3 regions of the Streptomyces sp. NPDC044921 genome follow, and region 1 is predicted to be linked to each of the others. Evidence: riboswitches for the same ligand, from Rfam matches in the RefSeq annotation. Region 1 holds a riboswitch; each other region holds the start of a gene.
The links. Region 1 has a riboswitch for cyclic di-AMP ahead of AC07DA_RS25870 (transglycosylase SLT domain-containing protein). Riboswitches for the same ligand answer to the same signal wherever they lie in the genome.

Region 2: another riboswitch for cyclic di-AMP. It lies ahead of AC07DA_RS14290 (M23 family metallopeptidase); the one in region 1 lies ahead of AC07DA_RS25870 (transglycosylase SLT domain-containing protein).
Region 3: another riboswitch for cyclic di-AMP. It lies ahead of AC07DA_RS27485 (M23 family metallopeptidase); the one in region 1 lies ahead of AC07DA_RS25870 (transglycosylase SLT domain-containing protein).

The regions. Positions count from the first base shown of each region.
Region 1 is NZ_JBWKIF010000018.1:15,461-18,724, reverse strand. Features, by position in the region: partial or broken gene AC07DA_RS25880 (GNAT family N-acetyltransferase) at 1-124, opposite strand, end outside; gene AC07DA_RS25875 (HAD family hydrolase) at 296-1,144, shown strand; gene AC07DA_RS25870 (transglycosylase SLT domain-containing protein) at 1,108-1,869, opposite strand; cyclic di-AMP (ydaO/yuaA leader) riboswitch at 1,873-2,051, opposite strand; gene AC07DA_RS25865 (polyprenyl synthetase family protein) at 2,556-3,264, shown strand, end outside.
Region 2 is NZ_JBWKIF010000007.1:328,153-331,416, forward strand. Features, by position in the region: gene AC07DA_RS14280 (dihydrofolate reductase family protein) at 1-857, shown strand, start outside; tRNA gene AC07DA_RS14285 (tRNA-Met) at 920-993, shown strand; cyclic di-AMP (ydaO/yuaA leader) riboswitch at 1,283-1,439, shown strand; gene AC07DA_RS14290 (M23 family metallopeptidase) at 1,451-2,482, shown strand; gene AC07DA_RS14295 (PrsW family intramembrane metalloprotease) at 2,569-3,264, opposite strand, start outside.
Region 3 is NZ_JBWKIF010000020.1:38,925-42,188, reverse strand. Features, by position in the region: gene AC07DA_RS27490 (M16 family metallopeptidase) at 1-998, shown strand, start outside; cyclic di-AMP (ydaO/yuaA leader) riboswitch at 1,189-1,354, shown strand; gene AC07DA_RS27485 (M23 family metallopeptidase) at 1,367-2,155, shown strand; gene AC07DA_RS27480 (GntR family transcriptional regulator) at 2,343-3,029, shown strand; gene AC07DA_RS27475 (HPr family phosphocarrier protein) at 3,207-3,264, opposite strand, start outside.

The sequences.
Region 1 (3,264 bases):
TGAACTCCGGTTCCATGAAAGGGTTGCGTGGTGCCTTGGAGGCGGCGCGCAGCGCGCGCCAGCGCTCCCTTTCCCCTTCGCCGAGCTCCCCGGGCCCGGCCACGCGAATGCGCCCACTGTTCAACCTGACCCCCCGATCAAGTCCCCCCTGGACACTTGGAAGGTACCGCTCGATGCGGCCCCTCGGGTAGGTAGCGGACCATGTTGTTGCCAACCGGTGCAGAGGCCCTCAACCGGGCAATCGGCGTGCGCCGTGCGATGAAACGAACGGGCGCGTTGTCCGTATTCTCTGATCATGGCCGCACCCCTCGCATATTCCCTCATCGCCACCGACCTGGACGGGACGCTGCTGCGCGGCGACGACACCCTGTCCGACCGGTCCCTGACCGCGCTCGCGCGGGTGGCGGACGCCGGTGCCCAGCACCTCGTGGTGACGGGCCGCCCGGCGCCGAGAGTGCGGCCGCTCCTGGACGACCTGGGGTGCACGGGGCTCGCGGTGTGCGGGCAGGGCGCGCAGGTGTACGACGCCGGCGCGCACCGGCTGCTGTGGTCGGTCACCCTGGACCGGGAGCTGGCGGAGACCGCCCTCGGCAAGATCGAGGCCGAGGTGGGGGAGGTGTACGCGGCGGTCGACCAGGACGGGGTCGACGGGCTCACGCTCATCGAGCCGGGCTATCTCATGCCGCACCCGACGCTGCCCGCGGTGCGGGTCCACCGGCGCGACGAGCTGTGGGGCGAGCCGATCAGCAAGGTGCTGCTGCGCCACCCCTGCCTGTCGGACGACGAGCTGGCGGCGACGGCCCGCTCGGTGGTGGGTTCACTGGCGACGGTGACGATGTCGGGGCCCGGCACGGTCGAGCTCCAGCCGTGCGGCGTCACCAAGGCGACGGGCCTGGCGCTGGCCGCCGAGCACCTGGGGCTGCGGCCGGCCGACACCATCGCCTTTGGTGACATGCCCAACGACATCCCGATGTTCGACTGGGCGGCGCACGGCGTCGCGATGGCCAACGGTCATCCCGAACTCAAGGCCGTGGCCGACGAGATCACGCTGTCGAACGAGGACGACGGCATCGCCGTCGTCCTCGAGCGACTGCTGGGCGGGGCGGCTCAGTACGGGCCGTTGACGTTGTCGATCGAGCCGTAGCGGTCGGCCGCGTAGTTGCAGGCCGCCGTGATGTTGGCGACCGGGTCGTACGGGTCGTAGGGGGTGCCGGGCACGTGGTAGGCGGCGAAGGTCGGGTCGATGACCTGGAGCAGGCCCTTGGAGGGGGTGCCCTTGGCGGCGTTCGAGTCCCAGTTGTTGATCGCCTGCGGGTTGCCGGACGACTCCCGCATGATGTTGCGGTAGATGCCGTCGTACGATCCCGGAATGCCCTTCTGGGCCATGATGTCCAGCGCCTCGCGGATCCATCCGTCGAGGTTGTTCGCGTAGGTCTTCGCGGCGACCGGGGTGGCCCGCGTCACGCCACCGGCCGGCTTGGCCGGGGCGGACGACTGCGTGGCCTTCTTCTCGTCGGCGGCCTTGGCCGTCGCCACCTTGAGCTTCAGACCCGCGTGGATCACCCTCGGGTCGTCGCCGACGGCGGCGCGGTTGGCCTTGTACAGCTGCTTCCAGCCGCCGGACACGTCGTACTTCTCCGCGATGCCGTAGAGCGTGTCGCCCTTGGCCACGGTGTACGTGAGCGACGTGGCGGGCTGGGCCGCCTGCCGCACGGTCTGCGCGGCGGGCGCGCTCTGGGGCTCGGCGGCGTTCGCGTGCGTGGCGCCGAGGAGCGGCAGGGTCAGTGCCGCTCCGCCGGTGCCGACGGCGACGACACCACGGGTGATCGGGTTCCTGCTGGGGCGACGGTGCTTACCTCGTCCGGGCATGGCGATGTTCCTCTCCGGCGCCTGCGAGGTGAGCTGTCGGGTTCGGGCCGGGAGGTGCCCGGCCGCACACGGCGTGGTGCTGTCGTGCGCGGCTTCACCCCGAGCCGGTCCTTGTCGCGGACCGGCGACTTACCTGGGTCCCCCGCTCCTGCCCTGCGTGAGTGAGTCGGTGTGTGTGGGGAGTCCGGGCGGCGGCAGGATTCGGCGGTCCGCCGGACTGCGCCGGAACGTATGCGACAGCACATGCCGGGAACAAGCGCCGGAGTCACACAGGGTGCCGGATGACCTTGGTCAGAGGGCAAACGGCCGCTTGATCCTTTGCGCGAGCCAAGGCTCAACTCGCTTTCCGCGGAAGGAGGGAGCGTTCGGCGCCCGGGGGCGGCCGCGAAGCGGACGAAGTGATTCAATTCACTGATCACGACCTCGGGCGCAATGTTCCGTAAAGGGTGTTCGCTTCGTCAATGTCGCAAATCCCACATAGGTCGCGAATTCCTGGTAAGTCGGAACATGTCCATTCTTATGAGCCGATCGAAAACATAGCGGTCGTGATCGGATACCACCCGGCCTGTAACCATGGGCGCTGGCGGTGATCGAAACGTGACCGGATACGCTGACTCGAGTGATGTCAGCGACCTATCGACAATCCGCGTAAGCACCGGCAGACACCAGCAGACAGGAGACCCCTCGTGACCGACGTCGGGCCGTTCGGGCTGAGCGTGCGGGACCAGGCTCTGGAAGCCGATGTCCAGGCCGGACTGGCGGCTGTCGAGGAAGGCCTGCTAGAGGCCACCAAGAGTGAGGTGCCCTTCATCACGGAGGCCGCCCAGCACCTGGTGCGGGCCGGTGGCAAGCGGTTCCGGCCGCTGCTCGTGATGCTCGCCGCCCAGTTCGGCGACCGGTACGCACCCGGCATCGTGCCGTCGGCCGTCGTCGTGGAGCTGACCCACCTCGCCACGCTGTACCACGACGACGTCATGGACGAGGCCGCCGTCCGCCGCGGGGTGGACAGCGCCAACACCCGCTGGGGCAACTCGGTCGCGGTCCTCACCGGTGACTTCCTCTTCGCCCGCGCCTCGCACATCCTGGCCGACCTCGGCCCGGAGGCGGTGCGGGTGCAGGCCGAGGCGTTCGAGCGGCTGGTGACCGGGCAGATCCTGGAGACGGCCGGACCGCAGGACGGCCGCGACCCGGTCGAGCACTACCTGGACGTGCTGGGCGGCAAGACCGGCTCGCTGGTGGCCGTCTCGTGCCGGTTCGGCGCGATGATGTCCGGCGCCGACGAGACGGTGGTGCACGTGCTGACCCAGTACGGCGAGCGGCTCGGCGTCGCCTTCCAGCTCGCCGACGACGTCCTCGACATCGCCTCCGACTCCCACGAGTCCGGCAAGACCCCCG
Region 2 (3,264 bases), on a different contig from region 1:
TCGACCCGGACGCCCGGTTCTGGCACACCGGCGGCGAGAAGGTGCTGTACACGACCGACCGGGGGGCCGAGCGCGCCCGTGCCCTCGGCGTCGCCGCCGACGTCGTCCCGCTCGGCGCGGACCTCGACTGGCGGCGGCTCCTCACCCACCTGCACGACGCGCGGGGCGTACGGCGCCTCATGGTCGAGGGCGGCGGCCTGATCCACACCCAGCTCCTCACCCAGGGCCTCGCCGACGAACTCCAGCTGGTCCTCGCCCCGCTCTTCGTGGGCGACCCGCGCGCGCCCCGGCTCTTCGGACCCGGCGGCTACCAGGGCGGCCGGCTCCGGCTGCTGGAGACGCGGCGGATCGAGGACGTCGTCCTCATGCGCTACGCGCCGACCGCCCCCGGGACCGGCGCCCTGCCCGCCGCCGCCGACCACCACTGGCTGGCCCTCGCCTGCGAGTTGGCCGAGCGCTGCCCGCCCGCGAAGACGGCGTTCAGCGTGGGCGCGGTGGTGGTGGCCGCCGACGGCACGGAACTGGCCCGCGGCCACTCCCGGGAGGGCGGTGACCCGGTCGTGCACGCCGAGGAGGCGGCCCTGGCCAAGATCGACCCGGCCGATCCCCGGCTTTCCGGCGCCACGGTGTACAGCAGCCTGGAGCCCTGCGCCCGCCGCGCCTCCCGCCCCGCCCCCTGCGCCCGGCTGATCCTCGACGCGGGCGTACGCCGGGTGGTCACCGCCTGGCGCGAGCCGGACACCTTCGTGGCGGCCGCCGACGGCGGCGGCGTCCTGGCCGCCGCCGGAGCGGAGGTCCTCGTCCTGCCGGAGCACGCGGAACGGGCCCAGGCGCCCAACCGTCACCTGCTGCCCTGAGCCCCCGGCGTCGGGGGTGGCGCGAGCTGTCCCGCGCATGGCGTACACTGGAATCACAACGACGCGGGGTGGAGCAGCTCGGTAGCTCGCTGGGCTCATAACCCAGAGGTCGCAGGTTCAAATCCTGTCCCCGCTACTGAAGGCCGAGGGCCGGAATCCGAAAGGGTTCCGGCCCTCGGTGTTTTCGTCCCCCAGCCCCTCACTCAGGGTGAGCGAATCCTGCCGCTCCGCATAACAACTGACACACCGTCAAAACCCGTCAGTCACTTGGAAGGCGGTCAACTCGCCCGATTCAAGCCGGTCATGCCGGGTATGTCCGCGCGAAAAAGGTTAATGATCAAGCGGAATCGCTGGAATACGCACCGCGGCTCCATTAACGTTCGATAACGCAGCGCGGTCGTCCCAGCCGTCACAGAAGGCGGCTCCGTGCGCACGCGCCGAATCCCGAAAGGGAACCGGGGAACCACCACTTGGGGTGAATCGAGCGGATGCCGCCGTGCAAGCACGGCCGGTATACGCGCGTAGGAGACCTTCCTGCTCCGAACCCGTCAGCTAACCCGGTAGGCGAGAAGGAAGGAAAGGAGTACGCCTACGTGGCGTCCAACCGGCCTGCCCCCGCGGCCCCGTTCGCGACGGACCAGCGCGACACCGAAGTCTTCGGCTACGGCGGTCAGCGCACCGACGAGGGCCCGTTCCAGGAGTGGAACCCCACGGCGGAGTCCATCCGCCCCGTCCGTGGCCGGCATCGCGTCACCAAGCAGCGCGGCGGAGGGCTCGCCCGCAGCTCCACCGTCCTGGGCGTCGGCGTCATAGCCGCCGTGGGCGCCGGCGGCATGGCCAGCGCCCAGACCGGCAAGCCGCCGGTGTCGATCTCCGTGCCGGACCTTCCCTCGGTGGGTTCCCTCATCTCGGACGACGACACCCCCGAAGGCTCCGCAACCCCGCTCAGCGACCTCGCCACGGCCGCGGCGGACACCGACCAGGGCACCTCCGGCGCCGGCGAGGCCCTGCGCGCCCGGATCATGGCCCAGGTCGAGCACCAGCAGGAGCAGATCGAGACCAAGGCCGCCGAGGAGGCCGCGGCCGCCGCCGAGAAGGCCGCCGCCGAGGCCGTCGCCAAGGCGGAGAAGGAAGCCAAGGCCAAGGCCGCCGAGGCCAAGCGGAAGGCCGAGGAGGAGGCCCGCAAGAAGGCCGAGGCCGAGCGGCTCGCCGCCCTCGCCAAGCAGTACACGCTGCCGACCTCCTCGTACACCATCACCTCCAGCTTCGGCCAGGCCGGCGCCTACTGGTCCTCCGGCTACCACACCGGTCTCGACTTCGCCGCCCCCACGGGCACGCCGATCAAGGCGGTCCACAGCGGCACCATCACCGAGGCCGGCTGGAACGGCTCGTACGGCTACAAGACCGTCCTCACCCTCGATGACGGCACCGAGATCTGGTACGCGCACCAGTCGTCCATCGGCGTCAGCGTCGGCCAGAAGGTCAGCACGGGCGACGTCATCGGCCGCGTCGGCGCCACCGGCAACGTCACCGGGGCGCACCTGCACCTGGAGGTGCACGCCGCCGGCTCCAGCAGCGGCATCGACCCGATGGCCTGGCTGCGGGGCAAGGGACTCAACCCGTAAGCGCCGAGCGCCACAAGAAGCACCGGCAGCCCTGACGACGACCCCCCGGCGTCAGGGCTGCCGGTTTTCCCGGGGCCGGAGCGTGCTCAGGACCGGTAGGGGTTGTACGCCGGATACGGGGTGGGGTGAGGGGCGTACCCGGCCGGGTGGCCGTATGCGGGCGTCTGCCCGTACGCGTGGCCGTGTCCGTACGCGTGGCTGTGACCGTACGCGCCGGGCGTCGGCCACGGCGGGGCCGTCACCGGTACCGCGGGGGCCGTGACCCTGGCCGCGTGGTCCAGGGCGGGGCGGGCCGCGTCCCGGCGACGCCACAGTGCGGCGAGCAACTCCATCTCCCGTACGGCGAAGTCGGCCCCGGAGTGGCCGCGGCGGGCCCGGTGCCGCAGGAACGCGAGCGACGTCGCGTACGCCTCGTAGCGCGCCACCTCCCGCGCCGCCGCCTTCCCGGCGTGCCGGCGGGCGTACTGGCGGGCGATCCGGCGCGCCCGCATCGAGCCCAGGGCGTACGGTTCGGCCGGGGACAGCCAGCCCGCGACCGCGTAGGCGGGCAGCTCCGCCCGCACGGTCCGCAGCTCCCGCTGCCGCGTCCAGATCACCAGCCACGTCAGCAGGCCGAAGATCGGCACCATGAACGCCGCGTACACGGCGAAGAACCCGTACTCGCCGAACGCCGACGAGCCGTTCCACATCGCGTGCATGCCCATCGCCAGCAGCAGCCCGGTGACCGGGAACGCGACGCGGCGCGCGTGCCGGCGGTCCGCCGAGAGCGCCGCGACGCCGAA
Region 3 (3,264 bases), on a different contig from region 1:
GGGCGCCCGCGTTCGCGGACGGCGAGGTCGAGCGGCTGGTCCGCAACCGCCTCGACGAGATCCCGCACGAGCTGGCCAACCCCTCGCGGCGCGCCGCCAAGGAGCTCTCCAAGGAGCTGTTCCCGGCGGACTCGCGCATGTCGCGGCCCCGGCAGGGCACCGAGGAGACGGTCGCCGCGATCGACTCCGCGGCCGTCCGCGCCTTCTACGAGAAGCACGTCCGCCCCGCGACGGCCACGGCCGTGGTGGTCGGCGACCTCACGGACATCGACCTGGACGCCCTGCTCGGCGACACCCTGGGCTCCTGGACCGGCTCCTCGGCCGAACCGCGCCCGGTGCCGCCGGTGACCGCCGACGACACCGGCCGGGTCGTCATCGTGGACCGCCCGGGCGCCGTACAGACGCAGCTGCTGATCGGCCGGATCGGCCCGGACCGGCACGACCGCGTCTGGCCCGCCCAGGTGCTCGGCACATACTGCCTCGGCGGCACGCTCACCTCCCGGCTGGACCGCGTCCTGCGCGAGGAGAAGGGCTACACCTACGGCGTGCGGTCCTTCGCCCAGGTGCTGCGGTCCGCGCCCGACGGGTCCGGTGCCTCGATGCTCGCCATCAGCGGGTCCGTGGACACCCCCAACACCGGCCCGGCCCTCCAGGACTTGTGGACGGTGCTGCGCACCCTCGCCGCGGAGGGGCTGACCGACGCCGAGCGGGACGTGGCCGTGCAGAACCTGGTCGGGGTGGCCCCGCTGAAGTACGAGACCGCCGCGGCCGTCGCGAGCACGCTGGCCGACCAGGTCGAGCAGCACCTGCCCGACGACTACCAGGCCACGCTGTACCGCCAGCTCGCCGCGACGGGCACGGTGGAGGCCACGGCGGCGGCCGTCAGCGCCTTCCCCGTGGACCGTCTGGTGACCGTCCTGGTGGGCGACGCGGCGCAGATCAAGGCACCGGTGGAGGCCCTGGGCATCGGTGACGTCAAGGTCGTGGCCGCCGAGTAGCGGCACGCGCGCAGGGGCCCTGGTTGTCTTCCAAGGCACCAGGGCCCCTTTATGCCCGAATTGAGGCGGGAGTTGCCTGTCTGCCCTGTGGGATGCGCTACAAAACGCCCGATCCGTTTGGGAATTGAAAGTGCCCCCGCTTAGCGTCGTCCGGGCTGTTCGTCAGGCAGTGCGCCGCACCCGCGGCACCGGACAGTCATCGCCGAGTCCCCGTACGGCGCGAGCCAGGGGAGCCGGGGACCCAACCGCAGTCCCTGGGGTGAATCGGACGCCCGCGCGAGTCGCGAGGGAGTCCGTAGGAGACCTTCCTGCTCCGAACCCGTCAGCTAACCCGGTAGGCGAGAGGGAAGGAAAGGACCAGCCACTTCATGGCGTTCACACGCGCCACCGGCAAGCATCGCCGTCCCAGCAGGATCCAGCGCGGCACGGCCCGCGCGGCGGGCGTCGCGGCTCTCGCCACCACCGGTGTGATCGGCACCGTGGCCGCCCCGGCCTTCGCCGCCTCCGAGCCCGCCGTCGAGCAGACCGGCCTCACCCCGGTCGTCACCATGGGTGACACCGTGGCCCGGCAGATCGACGCCCAGGCCGTCGCGCAGAAGCAGGCGGCCGAAGAGGCCGCCGCCCGCAAGCAGGCCGAGGAGGCCGCCCGCGAGCGCGCCGCCGAGTTGGCCGAGAAGGCCAAGGAGGCCGCCGAGAAGGCCCGTGAGGCCAAGGAGCGCGCCGCCCGCGAGGCCGAGCGCAAGCGCCTCAACAGCTACGTGTCCCCGATCCCGGGCTCCTACGTGTCCACCGGCTACAAGGCAGGCGGCGCCGTCTGGTCCTCCGGCAGCCACACCGGTATCGACTTCCACGCCGCCAGCGGCACCCCCGTCCACGCGGTCGGCGCGGGCACGGTCGTCGAGGCCGGCTGGGGCGGCGCCTACGGGAACCAGGTCGTGATCAAGATGAACGACGGGACGTACACCCAGTACGGCCACCTGTCGTCCGTCGGTGTCTCGGTGGGCCAGCAGGTCACCCCCGGCCAGCAGATCGGCCTGTCCGGCGCGACCGGCAACGTCACCGGCCCGCACCTGCACTTCGAGGCCAGGACGAGCCCCGAGTACGGCTCGGACATCGACCCGCTCGCCTACCTCCGCTCGCACGGCGTGAGCCTCTGACGCCACCCGCTGCGCATCCGAAAGGCCCCGGCTCACCGAGCCGGGGCCTTTCGGCATTCCCGGTGCCGCTGTCCAAAAAATATCCATGGATTCCGGGCTGCCGTCGGAAATTCCGGCTGATTGCAATAGAGTCACGGAACAGGCGTCACGCGTCGGCGTTTCACGGGGATTAAGCGGAGGTCGGGTCATGCGTATTCCCGCGCACTCGGTGTGCACGGCCATCCGGGACGACATCGTCGCGGGTGTGCACGAGCGCGGCAGCCGCCTCACCGAGGAGCTCCTCGCGCGCCGCTACGGCGTCTCGCGCGTCCCCGTGCGGGAGGCCCTGCGCACGCTGGAGGCCGAGGGCTTCGTGGTGACCCGGCGGCACGCGGGCGCGTGCGTGGCCGAACCCACCGAGCAGGAGGCCGCCGACCTGCTGGAGATGCGCGCGCTGCTGGAGCCGCTCGGTGCCGCACGCGCCGCCCAGCGCCGTACCGAGGCCCACCTGAAGGTGCTGCGCGGCCTGGTCCGGCTCGGCCAGGAGCGCGCCCGCCGCGGCACCAGCGACGACCTGCGCTCCTTGGGCGGCTGGTTCCACGAGACGCTGGCGCAGGCCTCCGGCAGCCCCGCCCTGATCGCGATGCTCACCCAGCTGCGCCACAAGATCGCCTGGATGTACGCGGTGGACGCGCCGGCCGATCCGGTGGCGTCCTGGACCGAGCACGGCGCGATCGTGGACGCGGTGGCGCGCGGCGACAGCGAGCGCGCGCGGGCGGTCACGGCGCAGCACACCGAGCGCGCCACGTCCGCGCACCGGCTCCGGCTCGGCGTCGCCGCCGAGCGTGTGAGGAACTCGCAACATCCCGTAAACACGGCGGGCCTGCGGCATTAACACGGAAGCCGTATACAAAGAAGGGGATCCGCCGGGGGATTATTTCTGCTGCCGATTTTCCGGCAGCCCGCGTGAATTCTTGAGCTCAAATTGATTGAGGGCGGGGCCGGAGAAGAGTGAAGCCGCGCCGGCCGATAGGCCGGCGCGGCTTCACCCGCGGAAAACCGCTCGAACGACTCAGACGGTCTCGGGCAGCTCCTCGAGGCCCTCGGAGACCAGCTTCGCCAGCCGGTCC